DNA from 3 places in the Williamsia sp. z71 genome. Region 2 is predicted to be linked to each of the others. Evidence: riboswitches for the same ligand, from Rfam matches in the RefSeq annotation. Region 2 holds a riboswitch; each other region holds the start of a gene.

Region 1 (6,023 bases), on a different contig from region 2:
GGCCAACGTCGGCCGACCGCCGATGGCCTTGGAGATCTCGATGGACATGGTTTCGGCGAGCACGTTGTCGCTGGCGCGCATCATGTCGCCCAGCCGGGTGACCAGCGGCGCCGACGTCACGGTGGCGACCACGCTGCCAGCGGCCGGGGCGGTCGCCTGGACGACCGGGGTGTCCACACCGAGCGCTGCGGCCAGAGCCGACCCCGCGGCCAGAGCCGGGGTCGGTGTCCGCGGCGAGTCGATCTCCAGCGGATCGATTCGTCCGGAATCGGCGATGAGCGATTCGATCGGGGTGATGTTGCCGTCGGCGATGTCCACCGGGTCCCAGCTCGACGCCATCGTCGGGCCGGAGAAGGCACCGGTGTCGACCGCCACCGAGGTGACATCGATGCCGGCCTTCTCGATCTGGTCGGCGAGCGAGGCGATCCGCGGGGCGTCGGTGAAGAACGTCTCCTGCCCGTACGGTTGCACGGACAGAGTCGGATCGCCCGCGCCCACCAGGATCACCTGTCCGTCGGGTCCGGCGACCACCGTGGTGGAGATCCGCTGATCATGCGGCAACGCCAGCAGAGCGGCCGCGGCGGTGAGGATCTTGATCGTCGATGCCGGAACCATGGGACGGTTCGGGGTCTGCGACCAGAGCGTCTGTCCGGTGATCGCATCGGAGACCTCGCCCGACAACTCGCCCAGGCCCGGGTTCGCCAGCGCCTCCGTCAGCGCGGTGGCGATTCCGGACGCGGTGGGCAACGGTGCGTCGGGGGCCACGGGACTGATCTGTGGACTTAGCGTCACCGGTGAGGGTTGCGCGGAGGCACCCGCGGGCAGACTGTTGTGGTCCTCGTCCACCCGCAGTGCGATGACGAGCACGATTGCCGCAACGATGATCAGCACGATCACCGGAAGTAGCGTCCACAGGAGTCCCTTGCGGCGGGGCGAACTGCCTGGCACGAATTACCTCCGGTCGAAGTTCTTGCCGCGCGCGGCGGGCACAGGTCTCCACAGTATCGTTGAGTCGATTTGCTGACCGGCTACCGGAGAACACTTTGGGTAGGCAGAACTTACGAGGAGTACAACGTGGACTTCGACGTCACGATTGAGATCCCCAAGGGACAACGCAACAAGTACGAAGTGGACCACGAGTCGGGAAAGATCTATCTCGACCGGTACCTGTACACGTCGATGGGTTATCCCGCCGACTACGGATACATCGACAACACCCTCGGCGAAGACGGCGATCCGTTGGACGCCATGGTGTTGCTCCCCGAGTCCGTCTACCCCGGCGTGATCGTCCGCGCCCGCATCGTCGGCATGTTCCGCATGACCGATGAGGCCGGTGGCGACGACAAGCTGCTGGCAGTGCCCGCCGGAGATGTCCGCTGGGACCACGTCCAGGACATCGGCGACGTCGACGACTTCGAGCTCCAGGCGATCGCGCACTTCTTCGAGCACTACAAGGACCTCGAGCCCGGCAAAGACGTCCAGGCCGGCGGATGGACCGGTAAGGCCGACGCCGAGAAGGTCGCACAAGAGGCGATCGATCGTCTGGCCAAGCACCCGGACGAGGCGAACGAGCCCTCTCGCGGCTGATCGACCCCGAACACGAACAAGGGCCCGCCTCGCAGCAGCGATGTCGGGCCCTTCTCGGTGGGGGGGTCAGGACCGGGCGCGGTCCGCGGGTGTCTCGTTGGCCTCTATGAGGCTGCGTTCTGCGGAGCTGACGTAGCGGCCGAGCAACTCGGTCAAGGTCTCGACGTCATCGTCATCCCAATCGGCCAGCATCGTCTCGAGTTCTTCGGCCCGGCGGTTGCGGAAATCGGCGACCCGCTGCGCACCGGACTCGGTGACCACGAGGATCGTGGCCCGGCCGTCGCGCGGATCGGCCTCACGCCGGACATAGCCCAGCTTGACCAGTTGAGCGACGTGCCTGCTGATGGTCGACGGGTCGCTGAACAGCGCCTCGGCCAACTCACCCGAGCGTGCCGGCGCCCGATTCAGCCGAAAAAGGCAGTGATAGGCCGCTGACTCGACAGCATCGTCCGCGGTTCGCCACCGCGTCGCCGACAACCGGTCACGCACCCGCAGGTGCCTCGCGAGGACCTCCATGAGATCCGCAATCTGAGCGTCGCGCGACGCTGTCTCCTTCAACATGGTCCTTCTCATGGTTCAACGAGTTTCGACTTGCAACTAGTTGTTGGCAGAAAGTATGGCCCGCGTCACGGAGCTTTCGCAAGAACCGGGCGTCGCCGGCGCGACAAGTCGCACCCGCTGGGCGGTGCCACTAGCCTGATGAGTCGTGACTCCATCCCCGCCGAACTCGCGCCCCCACTTCACCTCGATGCCAGATCTGGCTCTACGCGCTCTCGGCGGCGCGGTCCTCTGGACCAACGACGCCCTCTTCGCCGAGGCCGAGAATCTCATCAAGACGTCTGCCGCCGAATATCAACCGGCGACCTTCGGGCACAAGGGTCAGGTCTATGACGGCTGGGAAACCCGGCGCCGGCGCGAAGCGGGTGTGGACCAGGCCATCGTGCGACTCGGTGTCCCCGGCATCATCTACGGCGTCGTGGTCGACACATCCTGGTTCGTCGGCAACTACCCCCCCTGCATTTCAGTGGAAGCTGCTGCGGTCGAAGGCATTCCGACCATTTCGGAGCTGCTCGAGAACACCAAGTGGCAGACGATCGTCGATCGCGTCGAGGTCAACGGCGATACACAGAATCCGTTCCGGGTGGACTCCAAGGAGCGGTTCACCCATGTGCGGCTCACAATCCATCCGGACGGTGGCGTGGCCCGATTCCGGGTGCACGGCCGTGGCGTCCCCGACCCGAAGTTCTTGTCCTACGGACACTTCGACCTCGCCGCCCTCGAGAACGGCGGCATGATCACCGCCTGCTCCAACATGTTCTACGGTTCCCCGAACAACCTCCTGATGCCCGGCCGGGCCCGCACGATGGGAGAAGGCTGGGAGACCTCACGGCGGCGCGACGACGGAAACGACTGGGTCCAGGTCAAATTGGCCGGTGAGTCGACGATCGGCCTGGCCGAACTCGACACCAGCTACTTCTTGGGAAATGCACCGGGCTCGGCGATGATTCGTGGCCGCGACGGCGAAAACGGTGAGTGGTTCGAGGTTCTGGGCCGATCCGCCCTGCAACCCGACACCCGACACCGGTTCCTGATCGAGGCAGACCGGCCGATGACCGAGGCCCGCCTCGACATCTTCCCGGACGGCGGCATGGCACGACTGCGGTTGTACGGCTCGCTGACCGAAGACGCTCGCGCACGGATCATCGATCGCTGGGAAAACGGCGAGAGCTGATCGGCGGATCGGTCCGCATCACGCCTGCGATCAGGCGTGGTGTGGGGCGTCAGGCCGCGGTGGCCCGTTCGAGCAGTCCGGGCAGCACGCGGTCGGCGATGAGCTGGGCCGAACCGGGCCGATCACCCGTCCGCCCCAGGTCGAGAGGCCGCAGGATGACCGCATCGGCGACCTCGGCGGTATAGATGTCGACGATCAGCGTCAGCAATCCGTTGGCGGTGCCGACATAGCGGACGGTGTCGCCGAACCTCGACTCCCCCAGCCGCAGAAGCTCTGCCCGCGCGGTGGCCGCGTCCTCGGCGATCACCACGTCGATCTCCAACGCCACCACCAGGTCCGCGGGATCCTCGCCCAGTTCCTGCCAGCCGGCACGCAGTGCGGCTCGCTCCTTGATGCCGCCCCGCAATTCCGGCTGGCGGATCCGGCGGACCGCCGAACCCCGGGCCTCGGACGGGCCAGGCCTGCTCCAGGCGAGCTGGTGGTTGTCGCCCTCGATGGCGACCAGCAGTTCGGGGCGGGTGCGTACGGTGGTGACGCGATCTGCTTCGGTCATGATTTCTCCTGCTCAAGAGTGCTGTCCACGAGTGAGTTCAGTTGCCGGGCAAGCTCATCGACGCCGGTGTGGGCGTCCCATCGGATGACGGCGGGCTCAGGGTGTCCGGCCACGGCCAGTGAGGCGATTCCCACGCGGTCACCGGCATCGGGCCACAGCTGCAGTCGGCGGATCCCGGGATGCCGGGCGGCTTCGGCGTCAAGCCACTCGGACAGTGCCTGCTCGTGGAGACCGGCGCTCTCGTAACCGAGGTCGGCCAGCGCCCGGGCCGGGGACCGGTCAGTGCCGACGTTGCCGTCGACGGTGTGGATATCGGCGTCGGCACAGTCGGCGAGCCAGTCGCCGCGGCCCACAACCACCGCCGGACCGGCGACGGACCGGCCGGACAACACGAGGTAGTCGATCCCGTGGCTGGTCAGGTTCACCGCCCGCCGGGACACGAGCTCACTGCCATCGACCAGCAGTCGCGCGCCGCGTCGGTGTGCGATCGCCGCCAGCGCGGGCAGCGGCACCACTTCGCCGGTGGCCTCGGCGACGGCCGGAACGATCAGGAGTGCGGCGCTACGGCGTTCGAGCTCGCTGTCCACCGCGGCCAGGGTGGTCACCAGATCGACCTGCGCCGGCACCACCCGGTGGTCACCATCGGGGTGGGGTTCGTGAGGGCGGCGGTCAGATCAAGTGTGACGACGCCACCGGGCGCGACACCGGCGACCAGCGCAACGGCCTCGGCGAGTTCGGAGGCGAACAGGACCCGATCGGTCGGGCGGGCCTTCACAAACCGGGCGATCTCGTCCTTCAAATCGTTCGTGGAGGAGTTCGTCACCCACAGTCCCTTCAGATCCGGACTCGGCCGGAGTCCGCGCTTGCCGCCGTCCGAACAGACAGCGGCCAGGTTGTCACCCGGAGCACCCCGCCGCGAATGGAGGGTTGCCGGCCAGCAAGCCGGGGCTTGTCGCTGACACTCGTCACCGATGACCACATTGCAGCGCCGTTGATTTCCCTGTCAAATATCGAACCTCTTTAACCCGGCGTGAATGTTATTCCGCGCTGGCCGCGGCCTTTTGTGACCTGCGCCGATGCTGCCACCAGCGAGCGGCGAAATAGAGAAGCATGAGCGCCCCGGCACCGAAAGCCAGGTAGAACATCACCGTCGCCCCGACGGTTTCACCGACCGCGTAGCCGATGATGCACACCACGGTCACCCAGACGACACCACCGGCGACGTTTGCCAGCACATACTGACGCGTCGGCATCTTGCTCATCCCCGCCACAAACGGGGTCACGGTGCGCACGTAGCCGATCCAGCGGGCTCCGATCACCGTGGCCACCCCACCATGGCGGATGAGTTCCTCGGCCTTCTGCCAGCGTTCTCGTCCGACCCATCCGCCGAAGCGGGTTTCGGTGATGCGGCCACCGGATCTGCGGCCGATGGAATAGCCGGTCCAATCGCCGAGCACCGCGGCAACGCACGCACCGACGATCAGCCAGACGATGTTGGTCTCGCCGAGGGCGGCCGCGACCCCACCGGCGAGCAGGACCGTCTCACCGGGCAGGACCAGACCGAGCAGGGCCGCCGCTTCTCCGTAGATGACGACGAACACCACGAGATACACCGCCCACGGCGGCGTCGACTGGATGATCGAGATGACCCAGTCGGCCAGCGAGTGAAAAATGCCCACCCTCCGATCCCCGGTGACGGCCGCAGGCGGCGTCGCCCAATTCTGCGTTACAGAGCCTGGTCGAGATCCTTCAGCAGATCGTCCACACCCTCAAGACCGACCGACAGCCGAACCAGCGAATCGGACAACCCGATCGCAGCCCGACCCTCGGGTCCCATCGCGCGGTGGGTGGTGGTCGCCGGATGCGTGATCAACGACTTCGAGTCCCCGAGGTTGTTCGAGATGTCCACGATCTGCAGACCGTCGAGCAATTCGAACGCCCGCGCCTTCCCGGATACCGAACCGGTGTCGGCCAGTTCGAAGGTCACCACGGTGCCACCGCCCGACATCTGCTTCTTCGCCAGATCATGCTGCGGATGTGATTGCAGGAACGGATATCGCACCCGCGCAACCCGCGAATCGGCTTCGAGGAACTCGGCGATGCGCAGCGCCGCGGCGGTCGAGTGATCCACCCGCAGCCGCATCGTCTCGA
Region 2 (6,023 bases):
GTGGCTGCGCGCCGATCATGTTCGGGCACGGCCCGCCCACGGGATTTCACATCAGGTGCGAGGATGAGCACGTGAATGTGCGCGCGAAGAACAACGTCAATATCGTCGGGCGCGAAGACGGGCCGACGATCATGTTGGCCCACGGATTCGGATGCGACCAGAACCTATGGTTTCGGGTGACCGAGCGATTGGTTCCGGACCATCGGGTGGTGCTGTTCGACCACGTCGGCGCCGGCGCCTCCGATCCGGCCGCGTGGGACGCTGAAGGGTATTCGAACCTCGAGACCTATGCGCAGGATGTGCTCGACATCGTCGTCGAACTGGATCTACGCGACGTGGTGTTCGTCGGTCACTCGGTCGCGTCGATGATCGGTGTCCTCGCTGTGGCCAAAGAACCCGACCGGTTCGCCAAGCTGGTGTTGCTGACCCCCTCACCGCGCTATGTCGACGACGAATCCGATGGATATCGGGGTGGTTTTACGCGTGGGGACATCGACGAACTTCTCGAGTCTCTCGAGAGCAATTATCTCGGCTGGTCGGCGTCGATGGCGCCGAACATCGTCGGTAACCCGGATCGACCCGCGCTCGGCGGCGAGTTGACCGAATCGTTCTGTCGAACCGACCCGGAGAAGGCGCTGGTGTTCGCCCGCGCCACCTTCCTGTCCGACAACCGGACCGATCTCGCACGCGTCACCGTGCCCACCCTCGTGATCGAGTGTGAGCGCGATTCTCTGGCGCCCCGGCACGTCGGCGCGTACGTGCATGATCAGATCGAGGGCAGCGAACTCGTCACGCTCGACGCCAGCGGCCACTGCCCCCAGCTCAGCAACCCCGTGCCCACCGCCGAGGCCATCGCGGCCTTCGTCGATGGCCGTCGATGAACACGGACCACAGTGATATCAGGTCACCGGACGTACTCCAAGAGAGTCTGGAAGACCTGTACGAGAATGCGCCGTGCGGGTATCTGTCGACGTGGCCGGACGGGTGCATCGCAAAGGTCAACACCACTCTGACGGTGTGGCTCGGGCAGGACCGAGCGTCATTGTTGGGCAAACCCTTCAGCGATCTGCTCACCGCAGGCGGGAGGATCCACTACGAAACCCACTTCGCACCGCTGCTGCAGCTCGAAGGGGTACTGAACGGAATCACCGTCGACCTCGTCGCGGCCGACGGCCGACGACTGCCCGTATTCGTCACCGCGAACGTGAAGATCGGCGCCGATGGAACCGCCGTGCTCATCCGCATCACCGCACAGGACGCACGTGACCGCCGCGCATACGAGAAGCAGTTGCTCGAGGCGCGGCGCCATGCCGAAGAAGAACATGCGCGCATACAGCTGCTCGCCTCGACACTTCAGCGCTCGCTGCTTCCACCGTCGTTGCGACCTCCCGATGGCATGGAGGCCGCGGCCCACTACCACGCTGCGTCGATCGACGATGTCGGCGGCGACTTCTACGACCTGTTCGCCCTGTCGGCGCACAAGTGGGGGTTCTTCCTCGGCGACGTGTGTGGCAAAGGGGCCACCGCGGCGGCGGTGACCTCGCTGACCCGCTACACGCTGCGCGCCGCGGCGGTGTACGACGACGACCCGATTGCGGTGTTACACAACCTCCACACGGTGTTGCATGCCAATCACCATGGTGACGAACCACGGTTCTGCACAGTGATCTTCGGGGTGCTCACCCGCCACGACAACGGTTTCGACGTCCACCTCGCCAGTGGTGGGCACCCACCCGCACTGCTGCTCAGCGCCGCCGGTCAGGCGCAGTACGTGAGCACCGAGGGCGGGCAATTGGTCGGCATCCTGCGCGATCCCCGGTTCGTCTCGACACGGATCCATCTCGATGCCGGCGACACCCTCGTCCTCTACACCGACGGGCTCACCGAGGCGCGGACCGGACCGGGTCCCGAGCGGTATGACGACGACGGTGCGCTGCTCGAGTTCGCGTCGGCACACACACCGACGTCGGCAGGCCAGATCATCGAGGACTTGGGGGCATTGCTCGACACTTTCGGTGCCGGCCTCGAAGACGACACCGCGCTCTTGGCGCTCAGTGTCCCCGACCCCGGGGTCTAGAGGGTTCGGAGGGCGGTGAGCAGTAGGTCGACGTCCTCGGAGGTCGAACCGAGGCCGAGGCTGGCGCGCACCGCCCCCGAACCGTGGCCCAGGCGATCGAAGAGCGGGTGGGCGCAGAATCGTCCATCGCGCACACCGACGCCGTGTTCTGCCGACAGATGGGCTGCCACCTCAGCGGCCCGATGCCCGTCGACGACAAAGCTGACAACGCCAACGGCGTCGGTGCTGTCGGTGAAGATCTTCAGGGGGTGCACGCCCGGGATCTCTGCCAGGCCGTTGCGCAACTGTTCCGTGAGCGCGGTTTCATGGGAAACCACGGCATCACCGAGGGACGCGATCTCTACGCAGGCCGCCGCGAGCGCGGCCGCACCCAGGACGTTGGGTGAGCCGCCCTCATGACGGGCGGGCGACCGCGCCCACGTCACGTCCTGCTCGGTGACGTTCAGAACGGCACCACCACCGGCCAGGTATGGTTCGGCGACGTCAAGCCAATCCCGGAGTCCGACAAGCACTCCCGAGCCGAATGGTGCATAGGTCTTGTGACCGGAGAACGCCAGGTAGTCGATGCCGGCGGCGGTGATGTCGATCCTGCGATGCGGAACCAGCTGCGCTCCGTCGACGGCAATTCGGGCACCATTGCGGTGCGCGAGATCAGCCAATTCATCGATCGGCAGGATCTCACCGGTGACGTTGGACGCGCCGGTGACCGCCAGCAGCACCGCGCCGGTGTCCTTGAGGGCGGTCTCCACCCGGCTGATCGTCGCAGTGAGCGTATTCGCGGTCCGCACCACGTGAACATCCCTCCACGGCAACAGATTTGAATGATGTTCCAGGTCGAGGACGACGACCTTACCCGGCACGCAGCCGGCCAGGAGGTTCAGGGAATCGGTGGTGTTCCGGGTGAAGATCAGGCTGTGCTGCTGCCCGGCGCCGACGAACTCCGCGACCTGCGCGCGGGCGCTCTCGTATGCCTGGGTGGTGACCTGCGACGCGTAACCGGCCCCGCGGTGGACGCTCGAATACGTCGGCAGGAGTTGCGTGATCCGCTCGACGACGCTGCACAGAGCCGGCGCACTCGCCGCGTAGTCGAAGTTGACGTATCGCGTGGTCGAGCCATCACTCAGTGGCGCTCGGGTATCCGAACCCTCAATCGCTGCAAGGGCTTCCAAGGATCGTCCCAGTGTTGCAGTGCTCATTGCTCACACCCTCCGGTGTCAGGGATTCCACACGCGCCGCCAGTTCGAACCCTGCCGATGCGGCAGTTCGAACTCGGACGTGGGAGTTCCGCGCTTGCCTGTTCGGGTTCGAACAGGCCAGGTCTTCACCCGGAGCACCCCGCCGCGATGGAGGGTTGCTGACCAGCAAGCCGGGGCTGTGCGCTGGTACTCGTGACCGACGACGACGCTAACAGACTTCTTCGGCGTCGTCCATACCCATTTTGCTTTAACTTCTCGGCGATCGGAACTCCGCGCATCCTTCGGATTTGGGCAGGAGCGTGCGTATGGTTCTGTCCAACAGTTGAAATCCTCCGACCCGGGCATGCCCCCACGATGCCCGGATTCACTTGGTGGACAACAGCTGCCCTGTGTCAACGAGTATCAGCGCCAAGTTCCAGCTTGCTGGTCGGCAACCCTCCACCGCGGCGGGGTGCCCTGGATCAAAGACACGGTCCCAGCCTTCACCGGCATGGGGCAAGCGCGGGGTTCAGGCATCTGAGCCCGAGGATATCTCCAGGAGTTCGATGATCATTCACATCCGCCGTGCTGCTCGCTGCGTGGTCAGCACCGCACCCACTTACCAGGAGAGCACCTGATGTCCGTGTGGTCCGACAGGCTTCGATCCAACAAGGAGCAGATCGTCGACAGTCCCCCTGACCACCACACCCGGCTCATCGCGGTACCTGCTCTCGAACAGCGACACGAACACGAGGGAGCAGGTCGATCCACATGAGCGTGACAAGGGTCGACACCGTCGTCGTCGGTGGCGGGGCGATGGGTTCGGCCGCCGCCTGGCAACTCGCCCGGCGAGGCACCGAGACCGTTTTGCTGGAACGCTTTTCACCCGGACACCGCAACGGCGCGTCCCACGGAGCGTCACGGATCTTTCGCACCTCCTACGCCGAGCGCCCCTACGTAGAGCTGGCCCGCGAGGCCGAAACGCTGTGGGCGGAACTCGAACAGGAGTCCGGGTCAGAGCTGCTCACCATCACCGGTGGCGTCGACCAAGGATGGACGCACCGTCTGACCGCCATCTCCGATACCCTCGCCCACCTCGGACTCGTCCATCAGTGGCTCGAGCCCGACGAGGCCTCGCAGCGCTGGCCCGGAATCAGATTCGACGGCCGCGCGTTGTATTACCCCAACAGCGGCCGACTACATGCGGACAACGCTGTCAGCGCGCTACAACGCAGCGCAGCAGCCCTCGGCGCAGAGGTTCGACACGAATCGCAGGTGATCTCGATCGACGTCACAGACGACAACTCGGTCACCGTACGCACCGATGACCAGGAGTACGTGGCCCGACGTGTGGTGGTGGCGGCCGGCGCCTGGGCGACGAAGCTGTTGTCGGGCATCGTGCCGCTGCCACAGATCACCGTCACCCAAGAGCAACCTGCACACTTTGTACCGCGTGACCAGGACGCCGAGTGGCCCAGCTTCGGGATCCTGCACGACCCGGACGGACCGAACGCACCCGAATTCGGTGGTGTGTACGGCCTGTCCTCGGGTGCCGAAGGCGTCAAGGTCGGGTTCCATGGAACCGGACCGGTCGTTGACCCCGACCACCGCGATTTCACGGCGGAACCACGGCAACTCAAGGCCTTGCAGGAATACGTCCGCCATTGGGTGCCCGGCGTCGATGCCGACGCACTGACCCCGATCAGCTGCACGTACGCCACCACACCCGACTCCGACTTCGTCATCGACCGCCGCGGTCCGGTTGCGGTCGCCGCCGGATTCTCCGGACACGGCTTCAAGTTCGTGCCCGCCATCGGCCGCCTCCTCGCCGACCTCACCGCCGACAAAGATGCCCCCGAGCTGTTCTCCTTCCGCTCCCACTCCGCAGAAAAGGTTGTCTAGCCATGTCGAGATTCGCCAGTCCAGCCGATACCGAGACCTACGGTGAGTACACGATCACTCGCGAACCGGACGACACCCGACCGGTGTATCGATTCGCCGGACGTATCAGCGGCGACGGATCCACGCCCTACCCGGCCGTCGCTGATCGCTATCACGTCTATTCCGGTTGGTTCTGCCCGTGGGCTCAGCGGGTCACGCTGGTCATCGAGCTGGCCGGCCTCACCGATGTGATCAGTGTCAGCTACGTCGACGGTGCGCGCGATGCCCGCGGGTGGGCATTCCGCGAGACCCACGGCCCCGACCCGGTGAACGGCTTCACCCTGTTGCGCGATGCCTATGAGGCCACCGAACCCGGCTTCGACGGCCACGTGTCGGTCCCCACCCTGTGGGACCGCGAGACGAAGCAGGTGGTGAGCAACACGTTCGACACACTCGACGCCGATCTCGCGTCGCAGTATCGCCGTCAGATCACCAGTGAGTTCGACCTCTACCCAGAGGATCTGCGCCCGCAGATCGACGAGTTGGAAGTCTGGTTGCGAGCCACGGTCAACAGCGCCGCACACGTGGCCACCGGAACCGGTTCGGTTGCCGAGGAAGCCGCGGCCACGGTGTATCAGGCATATTCAGAACTCGACAGCCGTCTCGCCGAAGATCGATACCTCCTCGGCGACAACGTCACCCTGGCCGACGTCCGGCTCTGGGTGACGCTGGTTCGGCACGATGCTGCGGTGGCCAGGACCGGTACCAGGCGTCTCATCGACTTCCCGAATCTGTGGCGCTATGCCCGAGATCTGTACTCATTGGATGCATTTCGCGCCACCACCGATTTCGCATCCTTCGGCGCATCGGACGCCGTAGCCGATGAATGG
Region 3 (6,023 bases), on a different contig from region 2:
ATCGTCCTGATGGACCGTGGTGATCTGCAGGTGTGCAGTATCAGCCGTGGCGGTGGCCGCTCGGCCGGCTCCACTGGGTCGTGCACTCACTCGTCTTCCCTCCATCGGGAGACCTATCCTTCGGTACGTGGAAGTCCGGGCGGGTTGATCTCCGAGACGGTGACGGCCTCGGACTGCAGGCCCCAACGGTCGATGACCTTCTGATAGCTGCCGTCTTCAATAGCGTGGTTGATCGCCTCGTTGATGGCTTCGATGAGGCCGTTGTCTTTCTTGGTCAGAACCGCGATCTCGCCCTGCAGTGCATCACCCGCACCGGAGAACACGCCGATCACCTCGGTGTCGCCCGAGGTCGCAGCGTGGTAGACCGACGACGGGTTGGGGCCGAAGTATCCGTCGATGCGACCCGAACCCAGAGCCAGGTAGTAATCGGATGCGTTCTGGTAGTACGCGATCTCTGCCGGCGCGAGACCTTCGGCGACATTTTGTTCGTTCCAGTCGACCAGCAGCTGTTCCTGATTGGTTCCGGAACCGACTCCGATCTTCTTGCCCGCAATATCCTTGCGGCCTTCGACCTTCCAGCCACTGTCCTTGGGCGCTTCGAAGGCGAGGTTGTCCAAACGGTACGTGGCGAAGTCGTACTTGTCCTTGCGCTCTTCGGTCACGGTGACATTGGAGATGAACAGGTCGTTCTCACCGGAGTCGATCTTGACGAAGTTCTGCGACCAGTCAGCAACCTTCAGATCAACGTCGAGGCCGAGGATATTGCCGATCAGGTACGTGAAGTCGACCTCCGATCCGATGATCGTCCTGTCGTCGGTGGCGTAGAACCGCAGCGGTGGAGCGGTACCGCCGGCACCGGTCACGACCAGCGTGCCCCGATCGCGGATCGCTTGGGGCACCTTGGCCGCGATGTCGTCGACCTTGTCGACGCGAACTCGGCTGGACTGCTCCGGCGACAGGTCGAAACTCTGTCCGTCGGACGTGACCACTTCGGACTCGGCAGCGGGTTCGCTGCACCCGGTGACCAGCAATGCGAGCGTGGCAAATGCGGACGCGACGACCGCGAGTCGACGGCTTGTTCTGGACATGATTGTTCCTTGCTTGTCGGATTGAGTGAAGACGGTTCAGAGGACGTGCGCGAGAAAGGCTTTGGTGCGTTCTTCCTTGGGAGAGTCGATGAGTTCGGTCGGGGTTCCCTGTTCGACGATGACGCCGCCATCCATGAAAACCACCGTGTCGGCGATCTCTCGTGCGAAACCCACTTCGTGGGTCACGATGACAAGCGTCGCACCGTCGCGGGCGAGCCCACGGATGACTTCGAGCACTTCGCCGACGAGTTCGGGATCGAGCGCTGATGTCGGCTCGTCGAACAGGATCACCTTGGGCCGCAGTGCAAGTGCGCGAGCGATCGCAACCCGCTGCTGCTGCCCACCCGAGAGCCTGCGTGGGTATTCGTGCGCCTTCTCACCGACGCCGACGCGCTCGAGCAAAGCCACTGCCTCGGGCTCGACGTCCGACCGCTTGCGTCTCTGTGCCGAGATCGGCGCCTCGATCACATTCTCCAGGGCGGTCAGATGCGGAAACAGGTTGAAGTTCTGGAACACAAAACCGATCCGCGAGCGCTGCTGCAGAATCTCCTTGTTGCTCAGCTCGTGAAGCTTGTTTCCCCTGCGTTTGTACCCCACCAGGTCACCATCGACACGGACGGTGCCGTGATCGACTTTCTCCAGGTGGTTGAGGGCACGCAACAGCGTCGACTTGCCTGATCCCGACGGACCGATGATCGCGGTGACCTCACCTGGGCGAACCACCAGATCGACGCCCTTGAGCACCTCCAGGTCGCCGAAAGACTTGTGAACTCCCCTGACCTCGACCGCGTACCTCGAATTCTCTATCGCCTCGGTCATCGGGTCGCCCCGCGTGGAGCAAAGGAGATGTCGGAGAACCGCTTTCGGATCTGCTGCACCGGCGTCAACGGAATGGTCCGCAGCGCGCCCTTGGCATAGTGCCGCTCCACGTAGAACTGCACCACCGACAAGATCGACGTCAGGACGATGTACCAGACCGTGGCAACCATCAGCAGCGGGACGACCCGTCCACTGCGCCCGTAGATGACCTGCACCTGGTAGAACAACTCGGCAATTGCCATGACCGACACGATCGAAGTGCCCTTGAACAAGCTGATGACCTCGTTCGCGGCGTTCGGAAGGATTCCCCGCATCGCCTGCGGCAGAATGATCTTGAAGAACTCGCGGCGCTTCGGAATACCCAGTGCGGCAGCGGCTTCGAGCTGACCCTGATCCACCGAGATGATCCCGGCCCGGATGATCTCCGCCGAATACGCCGCCTGGTGCAACGCCAGACCGATGATGGCCGCAGCCGAACCACTGATCACGTTGTTGACATTGAACTCGAAGAAGCCCGGCCCGAACGGAACTCCCACCGACAGCGACTGATAGAGGTACGCGAGGTTGAACCAGAACAGCAACTGGACGATCAAGGGGATCGAACGAAACGCCCAGATGTAGAACCAGGCAATCACCTGCAGTACCGGATTTTTCGACAGCCTGGCCGCGGCCAGCGCGATGCCGATCGCAAATCCGAACAGCGATCCCCAGAACGTCAACTGGATGGTCAGCCACAACGCAGACATCACCGACGACGCGGTGAAGTACTGCGCGAACGTCCCCCAATCCCAGCCCGGGTTGGTCGCAAATCCGTGCAAGAACTGGGCGACAACGATCAGCGCGGCAATCGCGATGATCCAACGCCATGGATGCCACTTCCGCGCGATGACCAGGTCGGCGTCGTCCACCGCCGCGGATTCGTCGAGCGTGGAGCGGATATCTATCTGGGTCACTGTGACCACCGGTGTATGCGCGCAGCGAGCATCGCTGAAGGGCCTTCCAATAGGGCAAGAATGTGTGGGTGAGGTGGGTCAGACCTACGTACAGACGCCGGTGCCCGCTCGGCACAGGTCGACGTGCAGACGTCTCCACGAAGCGCGATCCATAATCGTTCCTCCATCGTTCTTGGCGGTAGCACCCACACGTCCTGCGACGGGGTTGCTGCGACGTCGACGAGCCAAGTCTCTCGGTCGCTCTGGATGGTGAGGAGGAATCTATGCGGTCGATGGACCAGACGTCAAGGGGTAGAATTTGATTTGCCTTGCGACACTGGGCTTTCGGGTTGCAATCACCATGTTTTAAACCTTGCGCCCCACCCTTGTGTCTGAAATCGGAACTGGTGTGACAGACAAAAGATCGCCCCCTCAAAAAGCTTGAGGGGGCGATCAGTCGGGACAGTGCACGTCTACTCGACGTCCGCCTTGTCCACCACAACCGTTCCGCGCCAGCCGCCGACCACGCGCATGACGTGGTAGATCAGGAGTGCCGCCAGCGCACCGAGTGCGATGCCACCGAAGCTCAAATCGCCTATCGTCCACGAGAAGTCGGCGATACCGATCACGAGTGCGATGGCGGCGGTGAACTGGTTGACCGGTTTGGAGAAGTCCACCTTGTTCGTCACCCAGATGTGCACGCCCAGGATGCCGACCAGACCGTAGAGCGCGGTGGTCACACCACCGAGGACACCCGGCGGGACCGATGCGATCACCGCACCGACCTTCGGCGACATACCCAGCAGCACCGCGGCGATGCCGGCCACCCAGTAGGCGGCCGTCGAGTACACCTTGGTCGCCGCCATGACACCGATGTTCTCGGCGTACGTCGTTGTGGCAGAACCGCCGCCGCTGCCGGCCAAGACCGTGGCGATACCGTCGGCAGCCAAGGCGCGACCGATCTTGTGGTCGTAGTTGATCCCGGTCATCGTGTTGATCGACTTGACGTGCCCGATGTTCTCGACGACCAGCACCAGCACCACCGGCAAGAACATCGGCAGCACCGACAGATGGAACGTCGGCGCCTGGAAATCGGGCAGGCCGACCCAATCGGCGGCTCCGATGGGGTCGGTGTCGACCTTGTCGCGGGCCAGGGCGAACAGGTAGCCGATGACAACGCTGGTGAAAATGGCGAGTCGTCCGAGCAGTCCCTTGAACAGCACCAGCGAGGCAATCAGCAGCACCAGGACCAGCGTGGCCGTGACCGCATCCTGCTCGTAGTTCGACTTGGCCGTGGGCGCGAGATTCAGGCCGATCAACGCGACGATGGTTCCGGTCACGATCGGCGGCATCAACGCGTGGATCCAGCCGGTGCCTGCGAAGTGCACCACCACGCCGATGACGACCAGCACCGCGCCCACCATCACGATGCCGCCCAGCGCGGATCCGTGCCCATGCGAGGCCGTCGCGGCGAGCACCGGAGCGATGATCGCAAAACTCGAACCGAGGTAGCTCGGCAACTGGTTGCGGGTGATCAGCAAGAACAGGATCGTGCCGATGCCGGAGAACAGGAGCGTCGTCGCCGGCGGGAATCCGGTGAGTACCGGAACGAGGAATGTCGCACCGAACATGGCCACCACGTGCTGCAGGCCGATGCCCACCGTGCGCGGCCACGACAGCCGTTCGGTCGGAGCAACCACCTCGTTGCTCCCGGCCGGCGACCAACCGAACAGCGGCGACCGGGTTTGGGTGGTCGCCTTGCCGGACGCAGCCGGCTTCAGATCTTCCTCAGACATGGGCAACAGTCTGCCGCGTTATGTGCCGATCCACGCCATTGCCTCCGATTCTCCGGCGCCACGTGGCCCGCACTGATCGCGAGACGGTAAAGTTACCGGCGGTGTGCCGGGAAGTCTGGTCGGCCGCGTGCTCAAGATGCCGTTGTTTCGACGGTCCGCGCGTGTCGTGTTTCTCCGACCCCTAGACAGGACACAACGTTGTCAGCGCAGGATCGAAAAACCCCCTCGACACTCTTTGCCCGCGGCTCATGGGCGGAGGCGTCGCGCATCGCCGACATCCTCCGCAAAGAAACCATCGGTGGGGCAATCCTCCTGGTGGCCACCGTGGTCGCACTGATCTGGGCGAACTCGCCGTGGTCCGATGCGTACGTCGAGCTGAGCGAGTTCCGGGTCGGCACCGACGCCCTGGGCGTGCACCTCGACTTGTCTCTGGCCACCTGGGCCGCCGACGGATTGCTCGCGATCTTCTTCTTCGTGGTCGGCCTCGAGCTCAAACGTGAGTTCGTCGCCGGCGACCTCCGCGATCCGAAACGTGCGGTCCTCCCGATTGCCGCAGCGGTCGGCGGCATGATCGTGCCGGCGATCATCTTCGTGGCGTTCACCGCCCACGTCGGCGATGGCGCCACGCAAGGCTGGGCCATTCCCACCGCGACGGACATCGCGTTTGCGGTGGCCGTCCTGGCGGTCATCTCCACGCATCTACCGGTGGCGTTGCGGACGTTCCTGCTCACCCTGGCCGTGGTCGACGACCTGCTCGCCATCACCGTCATCGCAGTCTTCTACAGCGAAGACATCGATCTCGGCGCGCTCGCGCTCGCCGCGGTACCGCTGGTGCTGTTCGCGATCTGTGTGCAGCGACGAATCCGGTCCTGGTGGCTGCTCATTCCGCTGGCCACCCTGACCTGGGTGTTCGTCCATGAGTCCGGGATCCACGCTACGGTCGCCGGTGTTCTGCTCGGGTTCACCGTTCCCGTGCTTCGCAGCAAGGCCGCCGGCGGCCCGGAAGCCGGCATCGGTCTGGCCGAGCACTTCGAACACCGGATCCGGCCCATCTCGGCCGGCATCGCGATCCCGATCTTTGCGTTCTTTGCCGCCGGCGTCGCGATCGGCGGGTTCGACGGTCTGACCGATGCGTTGAGTGACCCGATCGCCCTGGGCATCATCTTCGGCCTGGTCTTCGGCAAAGCGATCGGCATCTTCGGCACCACCCGACTGCTATCGGCGTTCACGCGTGCCTCCCTCGACGCCAGCGTTCGCTGGATCGACGTCTTGGGCATCTCGATCCTCGCCGGCATCGGTTTCACCGTCTCGCTACTCATCGGTGACCTAGCCTTCGGCCTGGGCACCGAGCGCGACCAAGTCGTCAAGATCGGCGTGCTGACCGGATC

The links. Region 2 has a riboswitch for S-adenosylmethionine ahead of solA (N-methyl-L-tryptophan oxidase). Riboswitches for the same ligand answer to the same signal wherever they lie in the genome.
Region 1: linked by a shared signal. The riboswitch ahead of AC51GR_RS01495 (hypothetical protein) and the one ahead of solA (N-methyl-L-tryptophan oxidase) in region 2 are both predicted to bind S-adenosylmethionine.
Region 3: linked by a shared signal. The riboswitch ahead of AC51GR_RS23185 (amino acid ABC transporter permease) and the one ahead of solA (N-methyl-L-tryptophan oxidase) in region 2 are both predicted to bind S-adenosylmethionine.

The regions. Positions count from the first base shown of each region.
Region 1 covers NZ_JCANWX010000001.1:349,371-355,393, reverse strand. Annotated here, with positions in the region: gene dacB (D-alanyl-D-alanine carboxypeptidase/D-alanyl-D-alanine endopeptidase) at 1-948, opposite strand, end outside; gene AC51GR_RS01520 (inorganic diphosphatase) at 1,075-1,587, shown strand; gene AC51GR_RS01515 (MarR family winged helix-turn-helix transcriptional regulator) at 1,654-2,148, opposite strand; gene alc (allantoicase) at 2,294-3,319, shown strand; gene AC51GR_RS01505 (hypothetical protein) at 3,369-3,872, opposite strand; gene AC51GR_RS01500 (aminotransferase class V-fold PLP-dependent enzyme) at 3,869-4,501, opposite strand; gene AC51GR_RS01495 (hypothetical protein) at 4,474-4,695, opposite strand; SAM riboswitch class IV at 4,727-4,842, opposite strand; gene AC51GR_RS01490 (DedA family protein) at 4,910-5,551, opposite strand; gene AC51GR_RS01485 (O-succinylhomoserine sulfhydrylase) at 5,599-6,023, opposite strand, start outside.
Region 2 covers NZ_JCANWX010000010.1:161,299-167,321, reverse strand. Annotated here, with positions in the region: gene AC51GR_RS22700 (alpha/beta fold hydrolase) at 72-881, shown strand; gene AC51GR_RS22695 (PP2C family protein-serine/threonine phosphatase) at 878-2,077, shown strand; gene AC51GR_RS22690 (aminotransferase class V-fold PLP-dependent enzyme) at 2,074-3,273, opposite strand; SAM riboswitch class IV at 3,359-3,471, opposite strand; SAM riboswitch class IV at 3,664-3,781, shown strand; gene solA (N-methyl-L-tryptophan oxidase) at 4,024-5,154, shown strand; gene AC51GR_RS22680 (glutathione S-transferase C-terminal domain-containing protein) at 5,157-6,023, shown strand, end outside.
Region 3 covers NZ_JCANWX010000011.1:75,813-81,835, reverse strand. Annotated here, with positions in the region: gene AC51GR_RS23200 (GNAT family N-acetyltransferase) at 1-90, opposite strand, end outside; gene AC51GR_RS23195 (ABC transporter substrate-binding protein) at 114-1,088, opposite strand; gene AC51GR_RS23190 (amino acid ABC transporter ATP-binding protein) at 1,125-1,907, opposite strand; gene AC51GR_RS23185 (amino acid ABC transporter permease) at 1,904-2,869, opposite strand; SAM riboswitch class I at 3,021-3,113, opposite strand; gene AC51GR_RS23180 (uracil-xanthine permease family protein) at 3,313-4,635, opposite strand; gene nhaA (Na+/H+ antiporter NhaA) at 4,834-6,023, shown strand, end outside.